DNA from 3 places in the Comamonas aquatica genome. Region 3 is predicted to be linked to each of the others. Evidence: predicted binding sites of a transcription regulator. Region 3 holds the regulator's gene; each other region holds the start of a gene.
The links. The regulator FNR, encoded in region 3, switches genes on or off when oxygen is low (the NO sensors DNR and NnrR bind a similar motif). The targets are predictions, from matches to a motif close to TTGATNNNNATCAA.

Region 1 (5,592 bases), 530 kb from region 3:
TCTTGGCCGTTGACCTGCAACCAGATGTCAGCCTGTTCGATATTGCCAGCCTGGGCGGCGGGGGTGACAGGGCCGATGGGCGCGCTGTACTCGAAGGCCTTGCCAATGCACCAGGGGCGGCCTTGCTTCTTCATCTCGTTTTGCAGGTCGCGGCGGGTCATGTCCAGGCCCACGGCGTAGCCCCAGATGTGTGCGAAGGCCTCGCTGGCCGGGATGTTCTTGCCGCCCTTGCCAATCGCCACCACCAGCTCAATTTCGTGGTGCAGGTTGCTGGTCAGGCTGGGGTAGGGCATCTGCACGGGGGCATCGCCTGTGGGGGCCACGACCGCGTCGGCGGGCTTCATGAAGAAGAAGGGGGCTTCACGGCCGGTAAAGCCCATCTCCTTGGCATGTTCGGCGTAGTTGCGGCCCACGCAGTAGATGCGGTGCACGGGGAAACGGTCGGTGCTATCAACAATCGGCAACGAGGCCTGGGGGGCGGGGGGGAACGCAAACTGCATGGCAAAACAGACAAAGCGATGGAAGCCGAAAGTGTGCCATGAGTTCTGGCGCCGATTGGGCAGGGTATGCTGCCTGCGTGACTGATACCAAGCATCTTTTGCAGCAATGGCTGCAGCCCGACTGGCCTGCCCTCCCCGGTGTGCAGGCCTTGTTCACCACACGCCAGGGGGGCATGAGCGCGCCGCCATGGGACACGATGAACCTGGGCGACCATGTGGGCGATGCCCCGCAGGCGGTGGCGGCCAACCGCCGGTTGCTGGGCCGCGTGATCCAGGACGCCGCCGACCGGTTGGTGCAGCCGGTCTTCATGCAGCAGGTGCACGGCTGTGGGGTGCAGGTGCTGGAGGAGGGCGTGCCGCAGGCGCAGGCCTTCGACGCCTGTGTCACCGACCAGGTCGGCATGGTCTGCACCATCATGGTGGCCGATTGCCTGCCCGTGCTGATGGCCCATCGCTCGGGCCGGGTCGTGGCAGCGGCGCATGCCGGTTGGCGCGGGCTGGCGGGCCAGGACGGGCATGGTGTCCTGGAGACCCTGTGGCTGGCTTATGCTCGCCAGCTGGGCCTGCCTGCCGATGCTGCACTGGCTGCGCAGACCCAGGTCTGGCTGGGACCGTGCATCGGCCCACAAGCCTTCGAGGTGGGGGAGGACGTTCGGGCAGCGTTCACCGGCCGTGACGCGGGTGCCGGCCCATGCTTTCAGGCGCGTGACGGGGCTCCGGGCAAGTGGATGGCCGACCTGTCGGGCCTGGCCCGGCGGCGGTTGGCGCAACTGGGTCTGGCGCAGCTGTATGGCAACGATGGCACGCCGGCCTGGTGCACGTTCAGCGACGCTTCAAGGTTCTTTTCGCACCGCCGCGATGCCGGCGTCCTCGGCAGTACCGGGCGCATGGCCGCCTGTATCTGGAAGACTCGCTGACGGGGCGGCGGCCGCTTGGGCTGCATCCCAGGCGCGTTGCTCGGCCTCCCTCCGGGCCTTGAGGCGGCGTTTGCGCGCGGGCGTGCCCAGGACGTAAACCAGGATGGACATGGGCAGCAGCCCATACAGCACAAAAGTGATGACGGCTCCCAGGATGCTGCCTTGCGGGCTGGCCGCCTCGGCCAGCGCCATCATCAACGTCACATAGAACCAGGCAATGACAATCAGGTACATCGTTGAAATGTGCCTGACGCAGCACGTCCCTGGGAGATAGTGGGCTTGATTCGCGTCAATGAGCCCGGTTTTTGCTTGGGGCAGGGGCGGCGCTGGATTGCCAGACACATGCTGCTGCGCAACAATCAATCCAGCAGCACAGCACGCACCGTGCTGGCCTGCACACACAGGAGACAACATGGCTTCGGAAGCTTCTTGGGATCAGAGCGCACAACAGTTCCAGCAATTCTTTGCCGACCAGTGGGCCAAGGCTGTGGCGGCCTTTCCGACAGCGCCTGCTGGCGCTGCGGGTCCTGTCGCAGTGCAGTTGGATGCGGCCAAGCTGCAGGAACTGCAACAGCACTACGTGCGCGAAGCCACCGCACTCTGGAGCCAGGGCGTGGCCCAGCCTTCGGCCCTCAAGGACAAGCGCTTCGGCGCGGCCGCCTGGGCCGAGAACCCCTTGTCCGCGTGGACGGCGAATGCCTACCTGCTCAATGCCCAGGCCCTGACCGGCATGGCCGAGGCCGTGCAGGCCGACGCCAAGACGCGCGAGCGCATCCGCTTTGCCGTGGAGCAATGGGTGGCGGCCATGTCGCCCAGCAACTTCCTGGCCTTGAATCCCGAAGCACAGCAAAAAGCGATTGCCACGAAGGGCCAAAGCCTGGCCCAGGGCATCCAGAACCTGCTGCACGACATGGGGCAGGGCCATGTCTCGATGACCGACGAGAGCGTGTTCGAAGTGGGCAAGAACGTGGCCACCAGCGAAGGTGCGGTGGTCTACGAGAACGACATCTTCCAGTTGATTGAATACAAGCCGCTCACGGCCAAGGTGCATGAGCGGCCCTTCCTGCTGGTGCCGCCGTGCATCAACAAGTACTACATCCTGGACCTGCAGCCGGAGAATTCGCTGATCCGCTATGCGGTCAGCCAGGGCCTACGCACCTTTGTCGTCAGCTGGCGCAACCCGGATGAATCGCTGGGCCACCTGACCTGGGACGACTACATCGAGCATGCCGTGCTCCAGGCGATTGCCGTCACGCAGGAGATCGGTGGGGCCGACCAGATCAACGTCCTGGGCTTTTGCGTTGGCGGCACCATGCTGTCGGCGGCCCTGGCCGTGCTGGCGGCGCGCCAGCAGGCGCCGGTGGCCAGCGCCACTTTGTTGACCACCCTGGTGGACTTCACCGACACCGGCGTGCTGGATGTCTTCATCGACGAAGCCTTTGTCCAGATGCGGGAGCTGCAAATGGGCAAGGGCGGGTTGTTGCAAGGCCAGGAGCTGGCCTCTACCTTCAGCTTTCTGCGCCCCAACGACCTGGTCTGGAACTACGTGGTCGGCAATTACCTGAAGGGCGAGACCCCGCCGCCCTTCGACCTGTTGTACTGGAACAGTGATGCCACCAACCTGCCCGGCCCTTGGTATGCCTGGTACCTGCGCAACATGTACCTGGAGAACAACCTGGTCAAACCCGGGCATCTGACGGTGTGTGGCCAGGCTCTGGATCTGGGCCGTGTGGACGTGCCCCTGTACATCTACGGTTCGCGCGAGGACCACATCGTGCCGATTGGCGGTTCCTACGCATCCACCCAGGTGTTCCCGGGCGAGAAGCGTTTCGTGATGGGCGCGTCCGGGCATATTGCCGGCGTCATCAACCCACCCGCCAAGAACAAGCGCAGCCACTGGATTCGCGCCGATGGCGCCTTGCCCGCCACGCATGCCGAATGGCTGCAGGGAGCGCAAGAGCATCCGGGCAGCTGGTGGACGGACTGGTCCGCATGGCTCAAGGGGCATGCTGGCAAGCTGGTGGCCGCCCCCAAGCGCTATGGCAAGGGCAACCAGTACAAGGCCATCGAGCCGGCACCCGGCCGTTATGTGCTGCAAAAGGCCTGACTGACACAGAACCCCTGCACAATGTGAATTGCCGCCGGCCCAGGGGGTGTGCTGTACGCAGAGCAACACGGGCCGCGGCGCAGAATCAATCAACGACAAGGGACCCATCACATGGAAGACATCGTCATCGTTTCCGCCGTGCGCACTGCCGTGGGCAAGTTTGGGGGAGGCCTGGCCAAAGTGCCGGCCGTCGATCTGGGCGCCACCGTGATCAAGGCCGCCTTGCAGCGCGCCCAGGTGCCGCTGGACCAGGTGGGGGAAGTCATCATGGGCCAGGTGCTCACGGCCGGTGTTGGCCAGAACCCTGCGCGCCAGGCCATGATGAAGGCCGGCGTGGCCCAGGAAACGCCGGCGTTGACCATCAACGCCGTGTGCGGCTCGGGCCTGAAGGCTGTGATGCTGGCGGCCCAGGCCGTGGCGACCGGTGACAGCGAAATCGTGGTGGCGGGCGGCCAGGAAAACATGAGCCTGTCGCCCCACGTGCTGCAGGGCTCGCGCGAAGGCCAGCGCATGGGTGACTGGAGGATGCAGGACACGATGATCTTGGACGGCCTGTGGGACGTGTACAACCAGTATCACATGGGCATCACCGCCGAAAACGTGGCCAAGGAAAACGACATTTCGCGCGGCCAGCAGGATGAGCTGGCGATCGGCAGCCAGCACAAGGCCGCCGCGGCGCAGGACGCGGGCAAGTTCAAGGATGAAATCGTGCCCGTGCTCATTCCCCAGCGCAAGGGCGACCCACTGGTGTTTGAAGCGGACGAGTACATCAACCGCAAGACCAACGCCGAGGCGCTGGCCAGCCTGAAGCCGGCCTTTGACAAGGCCGGCACGGTGACCGCAGGCAATGCCTCGGGTATCAACGACGGCGCGGCCGCCGTGGTGGTGATGTCGGCCAGCAAGGCGGCCGCCCTCGGCCTGAAGCCCCTGGCTACGATCAAGGCCTATGCCACCAGCGGCCTGAACCCCGCCACCATGGGCATGGGGCCGGTGTCCGCCACGCGCAAGGCGCTGCAGCGCGCGGGTTGGCAGGTCGGTGATGTGGACCTGTTTGAGTTGAACGAAGCCTTCGCCGCCCAGGCCTGCGCCGTGAACAAGGTGCTGGGCATTGATGCGGACAAGGTCAATGTCAATGGTGGTGCCATCGCGATTGGCCACCCCATCGGGGCCTCGGGCTGCCGCGTGCTGGTGACCCTGCTGCACGAAATGCAGCGCCGGGATGCCAAGAAGGGCGTCGCGGCACTGTGCATCGGCGGCGGCATGGGCGTGGCCCTGGCGGTTGAGCGCTAAGCATGTGCAAGGACTGTGGCGTGGCCGCCGCACGACAGTGGCCAGCGGGTTAACCGCAACGCGTCTGGAGAGGCGGGCCCGCTACAGTCATTGATACGGATTTGAGCAACGCAAGTACAGCAAGTACAAGGAGATCAGCAATGAGTCAGAAAGTCGCGTATGTCACCGGAGGGATGGGCGGCATTGGCACTGCCATTTGCCAGCGTCTGCATGACGATGGTTTCAAAGTGATTGCGGGCTGCGGCCCCACTCGCGACTTCCAGAAGTGGCTGGACGAGCAAAAGGCCCTGGGCTACACCTTCTACGCCTCCGTCGGCAACGTCGGAGATTGGGCTTCCACCGTCGAGGCCTTCGGCCAGGCCAAGCAGGAGCATGGCAGCATCGATGTGCTGGTGAACAACGCCGGCATCACGCGGGACCGCATGTTCCTGAAGATGACCCCGGACGACTGGCAGGCTGTGATCGAGACCAACCTGAACTCCATGTTCAACGTGACCAAGCAGGTCGTGGGCGACATGGTGGAAAAGGGCTGGGGCCGGGTGATCAACATCAGCTCGGTCAACGGCGCCAAGGGCCAGGCCGGACAGACCAACTACTCGGCGGCCAAGGCGGGCATGCATGGCTTCACCATGGCCCTGGCGCAGGAGCTGGCCAGCAAGGGCGTCACGGTGAACACCGTCAGCCCGGGCTACATTGGCACCGACATGGTCAAGGCGATCCGCCAGGATGTGCTGGACAAGATCGTGGGCACCATCCCCGTCAAGCGCCTAGGCGAGCC
Region 2 (5,592 bases), 340 kb from region 3:
CATCAGCCACCGCACCGTGGAAATCTACCGTGCCCGGCTGATGCGCAAGTACTGCGCCTCGACCGCTGCAGACCTGGTCCACAAGCTGCTGGCCGGCTGAGGGCTGCCCCAGCCCTGCTCGACCTGTTCCTCGGCCTCGACAGGGTTACAGACGTACTGCCTGATTTCAGCCCCCAGCAGCCAGGGCAGTTGCCCTGCATCACAACCGCCGCTGGTGTAGGCCAATCCCGCGATTTGACCGGGCACCCTTGTTAGTGCCTTGTCGGTCTTCTAAGCTTTTTGCACAGCATGCGCACGAGGCTGCGTCTTTGCTTGTCGACACCCAGGTTCCGGCCACACCCCGCACTGGCTAAGCGGGCCTGGACTGCCCGACAACCCGCCGTGCCAACGGTGATGAAGACGCTGCCTATGGTGCAGCTAAGAAAAATCAATAGCAAAAATCGCCCGCTTTGCTTGCAAGCAAGGATAATTCGAGGCATCAATTGCAAACAGCTATTGATTTAACAAGTTTAATATCGATTATTAATTGATATTGCACTCCCGAAACCGTCGACTTGTCAGCCTCGCAGAAACGGAGATTCCCCATGACCACTGAATCCAAGTGCCCCTTCCACCAAGCCAACAGCGGCACCGCTGCCAAGGGCGGTGGCACCACCAACCGTGACTGGTGGCCGAACCAGCTGCGCGTGGATCTGCTGAGCCAGCACTCCGCCAAAAGCAACCCCATGGACGAAGGCTTCGACTATGCACAAGCCTTCCAGCAACTGGACTACGAAGGCCTCAAGCGCGACCTGCGCGCGCTGATGACCGACTCCCAGGACTGGTGGCCTGCCGACTTCGGCCACTATGGTCCCCAGTTCATCCGCATGGCCTGGCACGCCGCCGGCACCTACCGCATGCAGGATGGCCGTGGAGGTGCTGGACGCGGCCAGCAACGCTTCGCCCCGCTGAACAGCTGGCCTGACAACGTCAACATCGACAAGTCGCGCCGCCTGCTGTGGCCCATCAAGCAGAAATACGGCAACAAGATTTCCTGGGGCGATCTGATGATCCTGTGCGGCAACGTCGCACTGGAAACCATGGGCTTTCGCACGTTCGGTTTTGCCGGTGGTCGCGTCGACACCTGGGAACCCGATCAGGATGTGTACTGGGGTGCGGAAAAGGAATGGCTGGCCACCAGCGACAAACCCAACAGCCGCTACAGCGGTGACCGCGATCTGGAGAACCCGCTGGCTGCGGTGCAGATGGGCCTGATCTACGTCAACCCCGAAGGCCCGGACGGCAATGGCGACCCGCTGTCGGCCGCCCGCGACATCCGCGAGACCTTCGCCCGCATGGCCATGGACGATGAAGAGACCGTCGCCCTGATCGCCGGTGGCCACACCTTCGGCAAGACCCACGGCGCAGGGCCGGCCAGCCACGTCGGCACCGACCCCGAGGCTTCCGGCCTGGAAGCCCAGGGCTTGGGCTGGGCCAGCAGCTTTGGCAGTGGCCACGGTGGCGACACCATCACCTCCGGCCTGGAAGTGACCTGGACGCAAACCCCCGCTCAGTGGAGCAACTACTTCTTCGAGAACCTGTTCAAGTACGAGTGGGTCAAGACCCACAGCCCCGCCGGCGCCATCCAGTGGGTGGCCAAGGATGCCGCAGACGTCATCCCCGACGCCCATGGCGGCCCCAACAAGAAGCCCACCATGCTGACAACCGATCTGTCGCTGCGCATGGACCCGGCCTACGAAAAGATTTCGCGCCGCTTCCTGGAAAATCCCCAGGCTTTTGCTGAAGCGTTTGCCCGCGCCTGGTTCAAGCTGACCCACCGCGACATGGGCCCGCGTGCACGCTACCTGGGCCCCGAAGTGCCCAAGGAAGAGCTGATCTGGCAGGATCCTGTGCCCGCCGTCAACCACCCGCTGGTGAATGCCGCTGACGTGGCTGCACTGAAGGCCAAACTGCTGGCCTCCGGCCTGAGCGTGCAGGAGCTGGTGGGCACGGCCTGGGCCGCGGCTTCGACCTTCCGGGGTTCGGACATGCGCGGCGGTGCCAATGGGGCCCGCATCCGCCTGGCCCCACAGAAGGACTGGGCCGTCAATCACCCTGTCCAGTTGGCCAAGGTCCTGGCCGTGCTGGAAGGCATCCAGCGCGAGTTCAACAAGGCCGCCGAGGGCGACAAGCGCATCTCCTTGGCCGACCTGATCGTGCTGGGTGGCTGCGCCGGTGTGGAACAGGCCGCCGCCGATGCCGGCACGCAGATCTCGGTACCGTTCACACCCGGTCGCACTGACGCCAGTGCCGAACAAACCGATGCCGCATCGTTCGATGTGCTGGAGCCCGTGGCCGATGGCTTCCGCAACTTCCAGAAGCGGGCCTTCGCAGCGCCGGCCGAGGCCTTGCTGATCGACAAGGCACAACTGCTCACGCTGACCGCCCCCGAAATGACGGTGCTGCTCGGCGGCCTGCGTGCCATCAACATCAACACCGATGGCAGTGAGCACGGTGTGCTGACCGCAACCCCCGGCAAGCTGACGAACGATTTCTTCGTCAACCTGCTGGACATGGGCACCCAGTGGAAGGCACTGGACGATGGCACCTACGAAGGTGTGTGCCGCAAGACCGGTGCCAAGAAGTGGAGCGGCACCCGCGTGGATCTGGTGTTTGGCTCCAACGCCATCCTGCGCGCCCTGGCCGAGGTGTATGCCGAGGCAGGTTCCAGCGGCAAGTTCATCCACGACTTCGTGGCCGCCTGGACCAAGGTCATGGAACTGGACCGCTTTGACCTGAAGAAGTGAGGCACCGCCCTGGGGCTCCGGCCCCAGCGTTGACTTCCTCCAACCGCGCCCTTCGGGGCGCTTTTTCATGGCGGCGTGCACCCACGGTGCCAGGCAGCGCGCGGTTTGCCCTGCATCAAGCGGCGCTGCCGCCGCGGGCCACGCGCCGCACCTGGCTTGAACAGCCCTCCGTTTCTGGCGTATGGTGGACCTGTGCACCACCGCTGCACAGGCCTGTCCGAGGGTGGTGTGCTCTCCTGCAACACAGGGACAGGCCCGGATCCTCATTCATGCAGATCACTTTTCATGGCGCCGCCCAGCAAGTCACGGGATCGTGTTTTCTGGTGGAGGCGGCGGACTGCCGTTTCCTGATTGATTGCGGCATGGTCCAGGGCAACCGCGAAGCCCGGGAACGCAATTACGAACCTTTTGCCTTCGACCCCCGACGCATTGATTTTGTGCTGCTGAGCCATGCACACATCGACCACAGCGGCATGCTGCCGCGGCTGGCCATGCAGGGCTTCAGCGGGCCGATCTTCACCACGCCGGCCACCCTGGACCTGGTCGACGTCCTGCTCAAGGACAGCGCCCACATCCAGGAAACGGATTTTGAACGCAGCACCCAGCGGGCCAGCAAGCCCAACGGGCGGCACCGCCACCACAAGATAATGCCACCGCTGTACACGCTGCGCGATGTGAACCACTGCCTGCGGCTGTTCCACACCGTGGACTACGACACCGAGTTTGCGCCGCATGCCTCGGTCAAGGTGCGCTTTCGTGACGCGGGGCACATCCTGGGCTCGGCCATCCTGGAAGTCAGGCTGACCGACGAGCAGGGGCACACCCGCAAGCTGGTGGCCAGCGGCGACCTGGGGCAGCCGGGGCGACCCATCCTGCGCGACCCCACGCCGATTGACAGCGCCGATGTACTGCTGATCGAGTCCACCTACGGCGACCGCCTGCACAAGGACATGCCCTCCACCCTCGACGAGCTGGTCGAGGTGGTCCAGCGCACGGTCGCCAAGGGGAATGTGGTGATTCCCGCCTTCGCCGTCGGCCGCACCCAGGAACTGATCTATGAATTCCTGAAGCTGTCCTCGCAAGGGCAGCTGGGGCCGCTGGACATCTTCATCGACTCGCCGATGGCGATTGCCGCCACGGAAGTCACCCGCAAGCATTTCACGCTGTTTGACGACGAAGCCCGCGAGCTGTTTGCGCAGGCCAAGCAGCTGACCCAGCAGTTGCGCATCCATTTCGTGAGCGATGTCCAAGACTCGATCAAGCTCACGCGCGTGCGGTCCGGGGCCGTCATCATCTCGGCCAGCGGCATGTGCGATGCCGGGCGGGTGATCCACCACCTGCACCAGAACCTGGGGCGCCGCGAATGCGCCGTGGTGATTGCCGGCTTCCAGGCCCAGGGCACGCTGGGGCGGCGGCTGGTCGATGGCGAACGCCATGTGCGCCTGCTGGGTGACGACATCGAAGTCCAGGCATCGATCCACACCCTGGGTGGCTTCTCGGCCCACGCCGACCAACGGGCGCTGCTGGACTGGGCACGGGCTTTTGAACAGCCACCGGCCAAGACCTATGTCATCCATGGCGAGGCCCAGGCCTCGCAGGCACTGGCCTCGGCACTGCGCCAGCAACAGGGCTGGGGTACCAGCGAGGTGGTCGTGCCCAGCCACGGAACCGCATACGCCCTGTGAGCGCCGCGCCAGTGGCCTGGCGCTGAGGGGCAAGCCGCCTGGGCGCGGACGGTACGCGCCACGGTGGCAGGCACGGCGCCAGCACCAAGGGCCGGACGCGCCCTCAGTTCAGCGCCAGATCGTCGTCCACAGCCACCTGCAGGTGCAGGATGGTGAAGTACAGGGCCACATCGCCCTGCTGGTCGATGAACGTGCCCACCGCGCGCTGCAGGCGACCGGCAATGCACAGGCATTCGGTCGCCTCCGGGCGGCCGCCCTGGATGCGCGGGGTCGTCAACAGTGCCAGATGGTGGTCACGCCCGAATTCATGCACCACCTCCAACGCCTGGCCGTGCACAGGGGGAATGGCCTCGTTGGCCCAGCTCCAGACAAAGCTGCCTTCGCGCTCGCTGGTCGTCCCCACCAGGCAGACGGTGGCCACCACCTCGTGCAATGGCCCTTCAAACACCAGCAGCGCACGCTCCAGATCCCAGCGGTAGGCCGGGTGGCCCTGCAGGCCAAACTGACGTGGCCATTCCGCATTGCGGGCCACCATGGTCTCGACCGCCTCGCGGCTCCAGGCCGCCCAATCGGTCGCTTCGTGTGCGTCACTCATTCCAGATTCCATCTTTTTGCAATAGGCATGATTGTCAGGCAGGCGGGGCGCCCTTCTCGCTATCCTGGGCTTGGGCGTGCCACCGCCGCCGCAGGGTGGCGGTGCGCAGCCCCACCCTCTTCCCAGAACCACGGAGACCTTGACCATGCCAGCGGTACGCTACCCTTTCCCGGACCTGAACAGCCTGCCCACGGACATCCGCGAGCGCATCCTGCAGGTGCAGGACAAAGCCGGCTTCATTCCGAATGTCTTCCTGGCCCTGGCCCGCCGGCCGGCCGAATGGCGTGCCTTTTTTGCCTACCACGATGCGCTGATGCTCAAGGAGGAAGGCAGCCTGACCAAGGGCGAGCGCGAGATGATCGTCACCACCACCAGCGCCGCCAACCAGTGCCTGTACTGCGTGGTGGCCCACGGTGCCATCCTGCGCATTTACGAAAAGCAGCCACAGCTGGCCGACCAAGTGGCCGTGAACTACCGCAAGGCCGACATCACACCGCGCCAACGCGCCATGCTGGACTTCGCCATG
Region 3 (5,592 bases):
GATGACGGCATGGCAGGGTGCGGCACACATGGCAAGACAATGGGGCCCACCCACGAGCCCCATGAAAAATGCCGTCCAAAGCAGAGAAAGCGCCATAGGGATCAGATGATCCGCGAAAACCTGGCCCGGTTGCGATCTGCCTGCAAATAACGATCAAACACCAGGGCGACGCCGCGCACGAAGAACCAGCCCTTCTCGGTCACCTTGATGCAGTCGTCCTGGATTTCCACCAGGCCTTCTTCCTGCTGGCTTTCGAGTGCAGCGATTTCCGCCGCAAAATACTGCGGGAAGTCGATCAGCCATGCGTTGTTGATCGACTCGAACAGCACCTCGCCCTGGCACATGATGGTCATAATCACGGCGCGGCGGATCAAGTCATCGCGCGTCAACGCCAGACCACGCACCACGGGCAGGCGCCCCTGGTCCAGCAGGTCGTAATACTCTTCCAGCGTCTTGGCGTTCTGGCTGTAGGTGGCCCCCACGCGGCCGATCGCAGAAACCCCCAGCGCAATCAAATCGCAATCCGGCTGGGTGCTGTAGCCCTGGAAGTTGCGATGCAGGCGACCCTGGCGCTTGGCCACTGCCAGCGCATCCTCAGGCAAGGCAAAGTGATCCATGCCCACATACACGTAGCCCGCATCAATGAAACTGGCGATGGCCGCCGAGAGCATGTTCACCTTGTCTGGCGCAGGCGGCAAGTCCTGCTGCAGGATGCGGCGCTGGGCCTTGAAACGCTCAGGCAAGTGGGCATACGCATACAAGGCAATGCGATCCGGGCGCAGCTGTGCCACCTGCTGCAGCGTACGCGCAAACGATTGCGCGTTCTGCTTGGGCAGGCCATAGATCAGGTCCACATTGATGGACTGGAATCCGAGTTCGCGCGCAGCGGCCACCAGATCGAACACCTGCTCGGCGGGCTGCTCGCGGTGCACGGCCTTTTGCACATCGGGATCGAAGTCCTGCACGCCGAAACTCAGGCGGTTGAAGCCAACTTCCTTGAGCACAGCCAGGCGCTCGCGCGTCACCGTGCGCGGGTCCACCTCGATGGAATACTCGCCAGCAGGATCAAAGGCGAAACGCTCGCGCAGCATCTGCCACAGCTCACGCAACTCGTCATCGGACAGGAACGTGGGCGTTCCTCCGCCGACATGGAACTGGCTGACCACCTGCCCCCGCCCGCAGTGCTGCAGGTGCAGATCGACCTCGCGCTCCAGATAGCGCATGTACGTGGCCGCACGCTCATGGTGCTTGGTCACGATCTTGTTGCACGCGCAGTAATAGCACAGCGATTCGCAAAACGGGATGTGCACATACAGCGACATCGGCTGCTTGGCAGCCGCAGCGACTTTGCGTTGCTTCAGAGCCAAGATATAGTCGCTATCACCAAACGCTTCCACAAACCTGTCTGCTGTGGGGTAAGAGGTATAGCGTGGACCAGGTACGTCGTAACGACGCAGGAGTTCGGGTGTGACGACAGTCATGAATCTTTTTTCCTTGATTGTTAGACTGTGCACCAAGGGCCCGCAACCAACCTTGACGTGAATCAAGAGGTCTGCGATCAAGCAATGCCACAATTTTGACAAGCATCATTCACCGCAATCCCAGTTGTAACAGCTTCTTTTTTACCGACCTTTAACGCACCGCGTGACCCGCAAGAATGCCTGCACCACGCCGCGTCCGAGTACATGACCCCTCCAACCATCAAAGTAACCTGTTCCAACTGCAACCTGCGCGAGCTGTGCATGCCCGTGGGGCTGAGTGAGCAGCAGTTGCAGCGCATCGACGAAATTGTGGCCACCCGCCGCAAGGTCAAGCGCGGCGGCACCCTGTTCCGCAACGGGGAGCCCTTCACATCGCTGTATGCCATCCGCACAGGCTTTTTCAAGACCTGCGTGGCTACCGAAGATGGTCGCGACCAGGTGACAGGCTTCCAGATGGCCGGCGAGATCATTGGTCTGGATGGCATCGTGCATGACCACCACACCTGCGATGCAGTGGCCCTGGAAGATGCCGAAGTGTGTGTGATGCCGTTTGACGGGCTGGAGGAGGTGTCGCGCGAAGTGACGGCCCTGCAGACCCACGTGCACAAGGTCATGAGCCGCGAAATCGTGCGCGAGCACGGTGTGATGCTGCTGCTGGGCAGCATGCGCGCAGAGGAACGCTTGGCGGCCTTCATCCTGAATCTGGTGCAGCGTCTGCACGCACGCGGCTTCTCGTCGTCGGAGTTGGTGCTGCGCATGACGCGCGAAGAGATTGGCAGCTACCTGGGCCTGAAGCTGGAGACGGTCAGCCGCACTTTCTCGAAGTTCGTCGAAGAAGGCATGGTGGAGGTCAAACAGCGCCACGTGCGCATTCTGGATACCGCCGCGCTGCAACGCCTGGTCAACAGCCACCAAGACTGCAACAAATAACCACCTACCGCTGCCTCAGCGCAGGTCCACGAAAAAAGCCTTCCTGCATCAACAGGAAGGCTTTTTTCATTCACGCGTTGTTGGGATAGCAGGCCTGCAGCCGCTCGGGATCGCCGAGCCCGGCCGACGGCGCCTGGGCTTGGGCGTTGACCGCTGCGCTGGGCAGGGCCAGCACCATGGTCATCCAGCCGGCCACGGCGAAGACCGCCCAGAACGCAAAGAATGCCAGGGTGTAGATGGCCGTGCGCGACAGCTCCACCGCCTGCCCCATCCACAGCATGTCGTGCGGGTCAAACGCCGCGAAGACCAGCATCTCCATCACGCCGGCAGCCACAAAGGCCGGCCAGCCAATCCACATCCAGCGTCGTGTCCACATAAAAGCACTCCTTCGCAAGGGGTTGTAGATAAATTGTGTCCACAGGCGCAGCACCATGGTTGTGGGACAAACACTGAATAAAAAAACATAGCTGCCAGCGCTTGTTGTCACTGGATTTCAAATAGTTTTCTATTTAAAACCTAATGTTTGCATGCGCTAGCAGCTATGTTTTTAGCCAACCACCTCCGCGCTGTCATGGGCCACCCCTGCCGCCGAGAGCAGCGCAGGCAGCCTGTCAGCGCGCTGCATCACTTGGGTGCCAGGTTGGGCAGGTCGTCCGCAGGGGTGGCGGCATGGTTGCGCACCACGTGGGCGGGTGCATGGCTTTTGTCCGGGTTGCGCAGTTGCTCGTTGATGTTCACGCCCTTCTGGTAATAGTCGGGGTCCACGACGGGATCTGCGCCACGCGTGGCAATCACCAGGGTGGCAATGCCCGCCACCACCACGATGGCAGGACCCGCCACCACCAGCCACACATGACCGAACTTCCACCAGGGACCGGTCGAGACTTCGGGCTTCATTTCAGCTTGAGACATCCTAGACTTTCTGAGAAATAAACAAACACCGCGCACAGCGCCCGAGGGCACCGTGCGCCAGACCCACATCCACGCTCAACGCGGCACCAGGAACACGGATTTTTCGGACACCCGGCCCTCACCGCTGCGCGCATCGATGTCGAACACGATGTGGTGCGAGCCGGGCTCTGCCGCACCGTAGGGAATCTGCACCCGCACGGCCACGCCGCGCGTCTGGGCGGGCAGCACTTCGACCTCGCCACCCTCGACCAGCTCGATCCCGTTGAGACCGTGCACCTGCACATGGTAGGTCTGGGCGGCCTCGGTGGCATTCATGACCTGCAGCCGATAGACATTTTCCAGCTTGCCGCCCGCCACGATCCGGGCCAGCGAGGCGCGGTCGCGGATCACGTCCACCTTCAACGGCTCGCGCAGCGCCATGCTCACCACCATCGCCACCGACAGGCCGACCAGGACGGCCCCATAAATCAGCACCCGAGGGCGGGCGATGCGCCGCAGGATCTGGGAGCGCGGCCAGCGCTGGGTGACAGCGTTTTGCGTCGTCAAGCGAATCAGGCCCCGCGGGTAATGCATGTTGTCCATCACGTTGTTGCACGCATCAATGCACAAGCCACAGCCGATGCACTCGTACTGCAGACCGTTGCGGATGTCGATGCCCACCGGGCAGACCTGGACGCAGAGCTTGCAGTCGATGCAGTCGCCCAACCCCTGGGCCTTGTAATCCGCATCCTTCTTGCGAGGACCGCGCGCTTCGCCGCGCACAGTGTCATAGCTGACCACCAGCGTGTCCTTGTCAAACATCGCGCTCTGGAAGCGCGCGTAGGGGCACATGTACTTGCAGACCTGCTCGCGCATGTAGCCGGCATTGCCATAGGTGGCGAAACCGTAGAACAGCACCCAGAAGATCTGCCAGCCACCTTGCAGGGCCAGCAGTTCGCTGCCCAGCTCGCGGATGGGCACAAAGTAGCCCACGAAGGTGAAGCCCGTCCACAAGGCAAACACCACCCACAGCAACTGCTTGAGCGATTTTTTCCAGACCTTCTCCCAGGTCCAGCCGGCCTGGTCCAGACGGATGCGCGCACTGCGATCGCCTTCGACCTTGTGCTCGATCCACATGAAGATTTCCGTGTAGACCGTCTGCGGACAGGTGAAGCCGCACCACAGGCGCCCGGCCACGGCCGTGAACAGGAACAGGGCCAACGCACTGATGATCAGCAGCCCCGTGAGGTAGATGAAGTCCTGCGGGTACAGCACGTAGCCGAACAGGTAAAAGCGCCGCGCGCCCAGATCGAACAGCACCATCTGACGCTGCCCCCAATCCAGCCAGGGCAGGCCGTAGAACAGCAGCTGCGTGGCCCACACCATCAGCCAGCGCCAGCGCATGAAAGTCCCGCTGATGGAACGCGGATAGATTTTCTTATGCGCTTCGTAAAACGAGACAGATTTTTCCTGGCTTTCCGCTTTGATAGGAATGACTTTTTGCGGTTTCTTTTGCTCGGAACTCATGAATTACGCTCCCCTAATCGCACCAAATAAAAAGGCGGCACACAGTGCCGCCTTTTGGATCGCCACAACGATCAGTTAGCCGCTGCGGGCTTGTGTGACAAACCCCAGACATAGGCGGTCAGAACGTCGATCTGGGCAGGGGTCAGTTTCTTGTCCTGCGCAGGCATTTCGTTCATCTTGCCATTGTTGATCATGTCCACAATCGCCTGTTCGCCCCAGCCGTGAAGCCAGATGTCATCGGTCAGGTTAGGCGCGCCGAGCATGGTGTTGCCCTTGCCGTCCATGCCGTGGCAGGCTGCGCAAGCGGTGAACTTGGACTTGCCCAGCGAAGCCTTCAGCGAGTCATGGGGACTGCCGGACAGGCTCAGGACATAGTGGGCCAGGTTGCGCACATCGTCGGGAGAACCCACGGCTTCGGCCTGGGGAGGCATCATGCCGATACGACCCTGGGTGATGGTTTGCTTGATGTTCTCAGGCGCGCCACCATGCAGCCAATCGCTGTCGGCCAGGTTCGGGAAGCTCTTGCTACCGCGGGCATCGGAGCCGTGGCATTGCGCGCAGTTGTTCATGAACAAACGCTCGCCGATGGCCATGGCCTGGCTGTCCTTGGACACATCTTCCGTGCTCATCGCCGTGAAGCGTGCATACAGTGGCTCCAGCTCGGCCTTGGCTTTTTCCACCTCGGCTTCGTAGGCGCCCACCTGGCTCCATTGCAGCTTGCCGGCATAAGTACCCAGACCGGGGTAGGCCGTCAGGTACAGCA

Region 1: the regulator FNR is predicted to act here: its motif matches at 1,697-1,710, upstream of KAQ61_RS06705 (PHA/PHB synthase family protein).
Region 2: the regulator FNR is predicted to act here: its motif matches at 2,892-2,905, upstream of KAQ61_RS05910 (MBL fold metallo-hydrolase RNA specificity domain-containing protein).

What each region holds. Positions count from the first base shown of each region.
Region 1 covers NZ_CP072916.1:1,429,887-1,435,478, forward strand. Annotated here, with positions in the region: gene KAQ61_RS06690 (fumarylacetoacetate hydrolase family protein) at 1-500, opposite strand, end outside; gene pgeF (peptidoglycan editing factor PgeF) at 578-1,417, shown strand; gene KAQ61_RS06700 (hypothetical protein) at 1,334-1,651, opposite strand; gene KAQ61_RS06705 (PHA/PHB synthase family protein) at 1,830-3,524, shown strand; gene KAQ61_RS06710 (acetyl-CoA C-acetyltransferase) at 3,636-4,814, shown strand; gene phbB (acetoacetyl-CoA reductase) at 4,955-5,592, shown strand, end outside.
Region 2 covers NZ_CP072916.1:1,243,099-1,248,690, reverse strand. Annotated here, with positions in the region: gene KAQ61_RS05920 (PAS and helix-turn-helix domain-containing protein) at 1-100, shown strand, start outside; gene katG (catalase/peroxidase HPI) at 585-2,786, shown strand; gene KAQ61_RS05910 (MBL fold metallo-hydrolase RNA specificity domain-containing protein) at 3,056-4,471, shown strand; gene KAQ61_RS05905 (DUF6882 domain-containing protein) at 4,575-5,066, opposite strand; gene KAQ61_RS05900 (peroxidase-related enzyme) at 5,212-5,592, shown strand, end outside.
Region 3 covers NZ_CP072916.1:902,590-908,181, reverse strand. Annotated here, with positions in the region: gene KAQ61_RS04240 (sulfite exporter TauE/SafE family protein) at 1-96, opposite strand, end outside; gene hemN (oxygen-independent coproporphyrinogen III oxidase) at 102-1,481, opposite strand; gene fnr (fumarate/nitrate reduction transcriptional regulator Fnr) at 1,686-2,411, shown strand; gene KAQ61_RS04225 (hypothetical protein) at 2,482-2,787, opposite strand; gene KAQ61_RS04220 (FixH family protein) at 3,036-3,323, opposite strand; gene ccoG (cytochrome c oxidase accessory protein CcoG) at 3,399-4,829, opposite strand; gene ccoP (cytochrome-c oxidase, cbb3-type subunit III) at 4,901-5,592, opposite strand, start outside.